3 regions of the Streptomyces sp. NPDC101178 genome follow, and region 2 is predicted to be linked to each of the others. Evidence: riboswitches for the same ligand, from Rfam matches in the RefSeq annotation. Region 2 holds a riboswitch; each other region holds the start of a gene.
The links. A riboswitch is a leader RNA that binds a small molecule or an ion and turns the genes downstream of it on or off. The one in region 2 is predicted to bind cyclic di-AMP.

Region 1: another riboswitch for cyclic di-AMP. It lies ahead of ACIRR8_RS26995 (M23 family metallopeptidase); the one in region 2 lies ahead of ACIRR8_RS14855 (LysM peptidoglycan-binding domain-containing M23 family metallopeptidase).
Region 3: another riboswitch for cyclic di-AMP. It lies ahead of ACIRR8_RS16090 (NlpC/P60 family protein); the one in region 2 lies ahead of ACIRR8_RS14855 (LysM peptidoglycan-binding domain-containing M23 family metallopeptidase).

What each region holds. Positions count from the first base shown of each region.
Region 1 covers NZ_JBIWOZ010000010.1:114,603-117,741, forward strand. Annotated here, with positions in the region: gene ACIRR8_RS26990 (M16 family metallopeptidase) at 1-1,018, shown strand, start outside; cyclic di-AMP (ydaO/yuaA leader) riboswitch at 1,243-1,411, shown strand; gene ACIRR8_RS26995 (M23 family metallopeptidase) at 1,426-2,262, shown strand; gene ACIRR8_RS27000 (GntR family transcriptional regulator) at 2,485-3,139, shown strand, end outside.
Region 2 covers NZ_JBIWOZ010000004.1:565,334-568,472, forward strand. Annotated here, with positions in the region: gene ACIRR8_RS14850 (SGNH/GDSL hydrolase family protein) at 1-450, opposite strand, end outside; gene ACIRR8_RS14855 (LysM peptidoglycan-binding domain-containing M23 family metallopeptidase) at 613-1,587, opposite strand; cyclic di-AMP (ydaO/yuaA leader) riboswitch at 1,591-1,751, opposite strand; gene ACIRR8_RS14860 (tyrosine-protein phosphatase) at 2,163-2,975, shown strand; gene ACIRR8_RS14865 (DUF6126 family protein) at 2,980-3,139, opposite strand, start outside.
Region 3 covers NZ_JBIWOZ010000005.1:77,765-80,903, forward strand. Annotated here, with positions in the region: gene pcrA (DNA helicase PcrA) at 1-1,751, opposite strand, end outside; cyclic di-AMP (ydaO/yuaA leader) riboswitch at 2,034-2,200, shown strand; gene ACIRR8_RS16090 (NlpC/P60 family protein) at 2,199-3,139, shown strand, end outside.

The DNA.
Region 1 (3,139 bases), on a different contig from region 2:
CCTGGTCGCCGAGGCCCTGCGCGCCCCGGCCTTCGCCGAGAGCGAGATCGAGCGGCTCGTCGGCAACCGCCTCGACGAGATCCCGCACGAGAAGGCCAACCCGTCCCGGCGCGCGGCCAAGCAGCTCTCCAAGGAGCTGTTCCCGGCCACCGCCCGGATGTCCCGCCCGCGCCTGGGCACCGAGGAGACCGTGCGGCGGATCGACGCCGCCGCCGTGCGCGCCTTCTTCGACGCCCACATCCGCCCGGCCACCGCGACGGCCGTCATCGTCGGCGACCTCACCGGCATCGACCTGGACGCGCTGCTCGCCGACACCCTCGGCGACTGGTCCGGCAACACGGCCCAGGCCCGCCCGGTCGCGCCGATCACCGCCGACGACGCCGGCCGCGTGGTCATCGTGGACCGTCCCGGCGCCGTCCAGACCCAGCTGCTGATCGGCCGCATCGGCGCCGACCGCCACGAGCGCGTCTGGCCGGCCCAGGTGCTCGGCACGTACTGCCTGGGCGGCACGCTCACCTCCCGGCTGGACCGGGTGCTGCGCGAGGAGAAGGGCTACACCTACGGGGTACGCGCCTTCACCCAGGTCCTGCGCTCGACCGGGCCCGACTCGGGCGGCGCGGCGATGCTCGCCATCAGCGGTTCGGTTGACACCGAGTCCACCGGCCCGGCGCTGGAGGACCTCTGGAAAGTCCTGCGGACGCTGGCCGCCGAAGGGCTGACCGACGCCGAGCGCGAGACGGCCGTGCAGAACCTGGTGGGCGTCGCCCCGCTGAAGTTCGAGACGGCCGCCTCGGTCGCGAGCACGCTGGCCGACCAGGTCGAGCAGCACCTGCCCGACGACTACCAGGCCCAGCTGTACGCCCGCCTCGCCGAGACGGGCACCGTGGAGGCGACCGCTGCCGTGGTCAACGCCTTCCCGGTGGACCGGCTGGTCACGGTCCTCGTCGGCGACGCGGCACAGATCGCGGAGCCGGTGAAGGCGCTCGGCATCGGAGAGGTGACCGTCGTCAGCGGCTGACACACCGTCGGCACACACCAGGACGGAGAGAACCCCAGCGAGGAGTAATTCGCCGGGGTTCTCCCTTTTGTCCGCTTGGTTCCTTTCTTCATGTCTTGCTGAAGTAAATCCCTCTACGCCCTGTGGGATGCGCGACAAATCCCCCTGTCCGTTTGGTGACGGACGGCCGCCTTGTCTAGCGTCGGCCCGGCTGTCCGTCACCCGTATGCCGCATCCGCGGCGCCGGGCAGCCATCGCCGAGTCCCCGTCAGGCGCGAGCCTGGGGAGCCGGGGACCCACACGCAGTCCCTGGGGTGAATCGGAACCCCGTGCCGCGAACCGGCGCGGAGCTCCGTAGGAGACCTTCCTGCTCCGAACCCGTCAGCTAACCCGGTAGGCGAGAAGGAAGGAAAGGATCAAGCACCTCCATGGCGTTCACCCGTGCCACCGGGAAGCACCGTGCCCCGAGCCGCCTGAAGCGCCGCGGCGCTCATGTCGCCGGCGTCGCGGCCCTGACCACGACCGGTGTCCTCGGCGCCCTGGCCTCCCCGGCCGCCGCAGCCGACTCCGAGACCCCGAAGGCCGCCGAGACCGGACTCACCCAGGCCATCGCCCTCGACGCCACGATCGCCGAGCAGATCGAGGCCCAGGCGCAGGCGCAGCACCGGCAGGCCGAAGCCGTCGCGAAGGCGAAGGCCAAGGCGGCCGCCGAAGCCAAGGCCAAGGCGGCGAAGGCCAAGGCGAAGGCCGAGAAGGCCAAGGCCAAGGCGGAGGCCCAGCGCAAGGCCGAGGCCCGCGCCGAGGAGATCCGAGAGGAGGAGGCCCGCGCGGCCCGCGCCGCCGAGCGTGCCCGCCTCAACGCCTTCCACCTCCCGGTCGCCGGCTCCTACGTCACCACCGGCTACAAGTCCGGCGGTGCGCTCTGGTCCTCCGGCAGCCACTCCGGCGTGGACTTCCGCGCCGCCTCGGGCAGCTCCGTCGTCGCGGTCGGCGCCGGCACGGTCGTCGAGGCCGGCTGGGGCGGCGCGTACGGCAACAACATCGTGCTCCGGATGACCGACGGCACGTACACCCAGTACGGTCACCTCTCCTCGATCGGCGTCTCCGTCGGCCAGTCGGTCACCTCCGGCCAGCAGATCGGCCTCTCCGGCTCCACCGGCAACTCCACCGGGCCGCACCTCCACTTCGAGGCCCGCACCACCGCGGAGTACGGCTCCGACATGGACCCGGTCGGCTACCTGCGCTCGCACGGCGTCAACGTCTGACCCGACCGCGTACCACCGCTCCTCCCGAAGGCCCCGGCTTCCCGCCGGGGCCTTCGGCCGTGCGCCGGGAATGCCCGGACCGATCCCCTCCGCCCCCGACCTTTGGCCAGAAGATATCCATCAATTCGGGCCTGCCATCGGAAATTGCGGAAGATTGCCTTAGAGTCACGGAACAGGCGTCGGCCGGCCGCGTTTCGCGGGGATGAAGGCGGAGGTTCGGACATGCGCATTCCCGCGCATTCGGTATGCACGGCAATCCGTGACGACATCGTCTCCGGTGTCTACGAGCGCGGCAGCCGCCTCACCGAGGAGCTGCTGGCCCGCCGGTACGGGGTCTCCCGCGTCCCGGTCCGCGAGGCGCTGCGCACCCTGGAGTCCGAAGGCTTCGTCACCACCCGCAGGCACGCCGGGGCCTGTGTCGCCGAGCCCACCGAGCAGGAGGCCGCCGACCTGCTGGAGGTGCGGATGCTCCTGGAGCCGCTCGGCGCCGCCCGCGCGGCCCAGCGCCGCACGGAGGCCCACCTCAAGGTGCTCCGCGGCCTGGTCAGGCTGGGCCAGGAGCGGGCCCGCCGCGGTGAGGGCGAGGATCTGCGGTCACTGGGCGGCTGGTTCCACGAGACCCTGGCCCAGGCCTCCGGCAGCCCCGGCCTGATCGCCCTGCTCACCCAGCTCCGGTACAAGATCGCCTGGATGTACGCCGTCGAGCAGCCGGCCCGCCCGGTCGACTCCTGGGCCGAGCACGGAGCCATCGTGGACGCGGTGGCGCGCGGCGACGCGGAACGGGCCAGGGCGCTCACCGCCCTGCACGCGGAGCGGGCCGCCGGCGCGCACCGGCTGCGCCGACCGGACAGGCCCGGCCGTCGGGCGGCGCCACCGC
Region 2 (3,139 bases):
CACCGGAACGCCACGGGTGTCGAACCCGGTGGTGACCATGACGGTGCCGACGGCCCCGGTCAGGTCGGCGACGGCCCGCTCGAACCGCTCGGCCAGGTCGTCGGGGTCGGCGCCGGGCCGGATGATGTCGTTGCCGCCCGCGCAGAAGCTGACCAGGTCGGGGGCGAGTTCCTTGGCGCGGGGGATCTGCTCCGCGACGATCTGGTCGAGGAGGCGTCCGCGCACGGCGAGATTGGCGTAACGGAAATTGCCGTGCCGGGTCTCGTCGTCCGGGTTCGTCGCCGCGTCGGGGGCCGGGAGCCGGTCGGCGAGGAGCACCGCGAACCGGTCCGCCCAGCCGACGAAGGTGCCGTCGGGTCCAGGGTCGCCGACGCCCTCGGTGAAACTATCCCCGATCGCCGCGTACGACCCGATGATGTTCTGCTGCTGGGTTCTCGAATCGTCTGCCACAAGCCCATATCCTGCACCGTTCAATGTGACCTACGCGACCGTAATAAGGGGTTGACGGGTGGTGACATAGACCACCTGGTCAGATTTGGGTAAAGCCGGAATAAGTGGAGGGGCGGTGCGCCGCCGCGCACCGCCCCTCGTTCACTTCTTCTCGCCCTCGGGTCAGAGGGAGACGCCGTGCTGCCGCAGGTAGGCGACCGGGTCGACGTCGGAGCCGTAGCCGGGGCCGGTGCGGACCTCGAAGTGGAGGTGCGGGCCGGTGGAGTTTCCGGTGGAGCCGGAGAGGCCGATCTGCTGGCCGCCGGTGACGGTCTGGCCGGCGGAGACGCTCAGCGAGGACTGGTGGGCGTACTGGGAGTACATGCCGTCCTCGTGCTGGATGACGACCTCGTTGCCGTACGAACCGCTCCAGCCGGCCGAGACCACGGTGCCCGGGCCGATGGCCTTGACGGGGGTGCCGGAGGAGGCCTGGAAGTCCGAGCCGGTGTGGTAGCCGCTGGACCAGCTGGCGCCGGAAGCGCGGTACTGGGTGGTGACGTTGGCGTTGTCGAGCGGCGCGGTCCAGCCGGAGCCGGTGGCCTCGGAGGAGCCGGTCTGCGTGGCGGCACCGGACTCGGCGGCGGCGTCGGACTCGTCGGCCGAGATGGTGTCCGCCTTCGGGGCCGGCGCGGCCTTCTTCGGGGCGGCCTTCTTCGGCGCGGCGGCCTTGGGGGCCGGAGCGGACTTCTTGGCCTCCGAAGGCGCGGCGGAGCCGGTGGCCTTGGCGCCGAGGGTCAGCTTCATGCCCGGGAAGATCAGGCTCGGGTTCTCACCGACGGTCGAGCGGTTGTCCTGGTACAGCTTCTGCCAGCCGCCCTTGACCTGGTGCTCGGAGGCGATCTTGGCGAGGTAGTCGCCGGAGACGACGGCGTACGTCTTCGCGGTGGTCTTCGCCGTGGCGGGCGCGGCCTGCGGAGCGGCCTGGGCGGCGACCGAGGCGGCGGCGGGCTTGACGGCGGGGGCCGCCTTCTCCGCGGCGTGGGCGCCGGTGGCGCCGAACAGCGGGAGGGCGAGTACGGCGCCGCCGGTGCCCGCGGCGAGGACGCCGCGGTGGATCGGGCCGGACTTGGGACGGCGGTGCTTACCCTTTGCGGGCATGGGGAAGTTCCTCTCCGGCGCCTGCGAGGTGAGCTGTCGGGTTCGGGCTGGAGATGCCCGGCCGCCGGATGGCGACTTCACCCCGAGCCGGTCCGGATCGCTCCGGGCCGGCGGCTTACCTGGTTCCCCCGCTCCTGCCACACGTGAGTGGGTGGGTGCGAATTCCGGGCGGCGGCAGGATTAGGCGGTCCGTCCGGATTGACGGTGACCGTAAACGAGTCGGGACGACAGGAACAAGCCGTCGGTTCCGCCCCGGAATCATCGATTCAATTTCGATCCGGATTTCCCGTCACACTCCGTGGATTACGGATCTTGGCTTTCCTTGCGGATACCGGGAAAACGCCTCGGAGCCACCGCCACCGTCCGTCACGGATATGATCCCGCTCACCCGCGGATTCCCATCTCCCCCATTAGCGGGGCATGTTCTGCGAAATGCACCAATACGGACATGCCCCCGGCGGGACCCCTGACGCACCGTCAGCCAGCCGATGGTTGCCTGGTGAACCGATGTCGTATCGTCACAGGAGCGCCCTCGCCGGAGAGCCGCGCCGACGCCAGAGATTCCAGGAGCCACCGTGACGCAGCAGGTGCCGCAGGTCCCGCCGACCGAGACCGCACTGACCGGAGTCCGCAACTTCCGTGACGTGGGCGGGCTTCCCACCACGGACGGGCGGCACACCGCCTTCGGCCGGCTCTACCGCAGCGGCCACCTGGCGCACGCCACCGCCGAGGACGCGCTCTTCCTCGGCGGGCTCGGGCTGCACACCGTCTTCGACTTCCGCAACTCCGCCGACCATCAGCTCGACGGGTACGACATCGAGCTGGCCGGTGTCCGCAATGTCAGCATTCCGCTCTCCGACCCGGCCGACGGCGCCGAGTTCTGGCGGCTGGTGCGGGACGGGAACATCGAGCAGCTGCGGTCGATCCTGGCCGACGGCAAGGGCAGCGAGCGCATGATCACCATGTACCGCTCGACCATCGTCGACCGCACCGCCGAGCACAGCCGCGTCCTGCACGCGCTGGCGGAGGACAGCGTGCCGGCCCTGATGCACTGCGCGGCCGGCAAGGACCGGGCGGGCCTGTCGATCGCGGTCTCGCTGCTCGCGGTGGGCGTCGAGCGCGAGGCGATCGAGGCGGACTACCTCAAGTCCAACGACCCGCACCGCCGGTACAAGGTGAAGCGAACGGACATGTCCGAGACCGGGATGTCCCCCGAGGTGATGGAGCTGCTCAATCCGCTCTTCGGCGCGCAGGCCTCCTACCTCGAAGCGGCGTTCACGGCCATCGACGAGACCTGGGGCACGACGGACCGCTATCTGGCGGAGGGCCTGAAGGTCTCCCCGGAGACCCGGGAGCGACTCCGCGAGCGCCTGCTCGACCGGGGCTGAGCAGTTATTCGGCGCCCGCCACCACGAAGAGCAGGTAGAGGAAGGCCGCGATCACGTGGCCGACCACCAGGTAGGCGAAGAGCCGGATCACCAGGCCGCGCGGCATCCGACGCTCCTGCGTGTCCTTGGTGACCTTCGGGCGCCTCGGGGTCAGCGGGTCGTAG
Region 3 (3,139 bases), on a different contig from region 2:
GCGGCGAGTTCCTGGAGGTTCTCGATACGGGTCTCGTCCTGCGGGTCGGTGGAGGCCTGGAGCTCGGCGAGATAGCCCGTGCGCTCCAGCACCGCTCCCAGCACGACGGCGGGCCCGGCGCCGGACTCGACGATCGTGCGGAGCTCCTCCATCAGCGTGTTGAACCGCTTGACGGCGTTGGAGGAGCGGGCCGCCATGCCGTACGCCTCGTCGACGCGGCGCAGCGCCTGCGGGAAGGAGATCTTCTCGCGCATCGACAGCGCGTCGATCATGGCCTCGGCGCGGTCGCCGATGCCGCGCTTGGGCACGTTGAGGATGCGGCGCAGCGGGACGGCGTCCTCGGGGTTGGCGAGGACGCGGAGGTAGGCCAGGACGTCCCGGACCTCCTTGCGCTCGTAGAAGCGCACGCCGCCGACGACCTTGTAGGGCAGGCCGACGCGGATGAAGATCTCTTCGAAGACGCGGGACTGGGCGTTGGTGCGGTAGAAGACGGCGACGTCGCCCGCCTTGGCGTCGCCCTTGTCGGTGAGCCGGTCGATCTCCTCGGCGACGAACTGCGCCTCGTCGTGCTCGGTGTCCGCGACATAGCCGGTGATGCGGGCGCCGGAGCCGGCGTTGGTCCACAGGTTCTTCGGGCGGCGGCTCTCGTTGCGCTCGATGACCGCGTTGGCGGCGGAGAGGATCGTCTGCGTGGAGCGGTAGTTCTGCTCCAGGAGGATCGTCTTCGCGTCCGGGTAGTCCTCCTCGAACTGGAGGATGTTACGGATGGTGGCGCCGCGGAAGGCGTAGATCGACTGGTCCGCGTCACCGACGACACACAGCTCGGCCGGGGCGTCGGCGGCCTCTCCGGACGGGCCGACCAGCTCCCGTACCAGCGTGTACTGGGCGTGGTTGGTGTCCTGGTACTCGTCGACCAGGACGTGCCGGAAGCGGCGGCGGTAGTGCTCGGCGACGTCCGGGAAGGCCTGGAGGAGGTGGACCGTCGTCATGATGATGTCGTCGAAGTCCAGCGCGTTGGCCTCGCGCAGGCGGGCCTGGTAGAGCGCGTACGCCTGGGCCAGCGTCTTCTCGAAACCGTCCGCGGCCTGCCCGGCGAAGGTCTCCTCGTCGATGAGCTCGTTCTTGAGGTTGGAGACCTTGGCGGTGAAGGACTTCGGCGGGTAGCGCTTGGGGTCCAGGTCGAGATCGCGGCAGACCAGGGCCATCAGGCGCTTGGAGTCGGCGGCGTCGTAGATCGAGAACGACGAGGTGAAGCCGAGCTTCTTCGACTCGCGGCGCAGGATGCGGACGCACGCGCTGTGGAAGGTCATGACCCACATGGCGTTGGCGCGCGGGCCCACCAGCTGCTCGACGCGCTCCTTCATCTCGCCGGCGGCCTTGTTGGTGAAGGTGATCGCGAGGATCTGCCCCGGGTGCACGCCGCGCTCGGCCAGCAGGTGGGCGATGCGGTGGGTGAGCACGCGGGTCTTGCCGGAGCCGGCGCCGGCGACGATGAGCAGCGGGGACCCGGCGTGCACGACGGCTGCGCGCTGCTCGGTGTTCAGCCCGTCGAGCAGCGCGGCGGAGTCGATCACCGGGCGCGGGTGACCGTCGCGGTAATACCCCTCGCGCGGCGGCGGAGGCGCGTCGTAGACGCCCTCGAAGAGCCCCTCCGGCACCGCTTCGGGTGCGTGGTCCTCGGGGGGCGGCGGCGGGCCGTCCTCCGAGGACTGGAGGCCGGTCAGGAAGTTGTCGTCAAAGAGGCTGCTCATCGCCTCCCGAGTCTAGGCGGCCGCACCGACAACCTTCCGCCGAAGGCCGGAAGCGGCCCGGATGGGACCCGGAAGGGACCGTTCCCGGCCGTACGCACGGAGAGCGGACGTCCACGTTCCGTGAAGGAAGGCCCGGTCGGAGGGGGTGCGGGGGACCCGGATCCGGAAAGGTCACGAAAATGTATCGGGCATATCGCTCATCCTCCTTCCCAGCGGTACCACCGGTTGGCTAGCGTGCTCGGTCAGGTGATCCGTAATCTCCCTGAGACGAACCGCGTCTCACGGCCACCTCTGCCGAATCCGTGCTGCCTCCCAGCAGTTCGGAACCGGGGACCCACACGCACAACCGGGGTGAATCGGTCCGTACCCTCGCACAACGGACCGTAGGACAGCCTTCCGTTCCGTCCGAACCCGACAGCTAACCCGGTAGGCGGTCCACGGAAGGAGATGCCGGTCTTGGCATCGCATCGCAAGCCGCGCACGAAGGTGCGCACGACCACCCCTGCCGTCGGGTTCACGACGGCCGCGCTGGCCTCGGTGACGCTGCTCTCCACGCAGAGCGCGACCGCGGCCCCCGCCGAGCCGAAGCCGGCCATCGAGGACGTGCAGAAGAAGGTCGACGAGCTCTACCGGCAGGCGGGCAGCGCGACCCAGCAGTACAACCGGGCGAAGGCCGCCTCCACCGCCCAGCGCACCAAGGTCGACACGCTGCTCTCCGACGTGGCGAAGCGGACCGAGAAGATCAACGAGGCCCGCCGGGAGCTGGGCGCCTTCGCGGCCGAGCAGTACCGCACCGGCGGCATCGCGCCGACCGCCACCTTCTTCCTGGCGGACGACCCGCAGGCGTACTTCGACCAGAGCCGGCTGATGAGCCGGTCGACCGAGCGGCAGCAGAAGGCCGTCGACGACTTCCGTACGCAGCAGGCCGCGGCATCGAAGAAGCGGGCGGAGGCCGTGCAGAGCCTGGAGTCGCTCACCGAGGCGCAGACCACGCTCCGCTCCAGCAAGCAGAAGGTGCAGACGAAGCTCACCGAGGCCCGGTCCCTGCTCGCGCGGCTGACCGCGGAGGAGAAGGCGCGGCTGGCGGAGCTGGAGCGCAAGAAGGAGGCCGAGGCCAAGGAGAAGGCCGAGCGCCTCGCCGCCCGCCAGGCCGCCGAGGCCAAGGAGCGCGAGGAGCGCGAGGCGGCGGAGAGGAAGGCGCGCGAGGAGGCCGCGAAGGAGTCCGGCGGAGACAGCGACTCAGGTTCCGGTTCCGGCAGCGGTACGGGGACGAGTCCGGGGTCCGGTACGGGCACGGGCACCGGGGCCGGCAGCGGTTACTCCGCCAAGGCCGAGAAGGTGCTGGCCTTCGCGCGCGCCCAGATCGGGAAGCCGTACGTGTGGGGGGC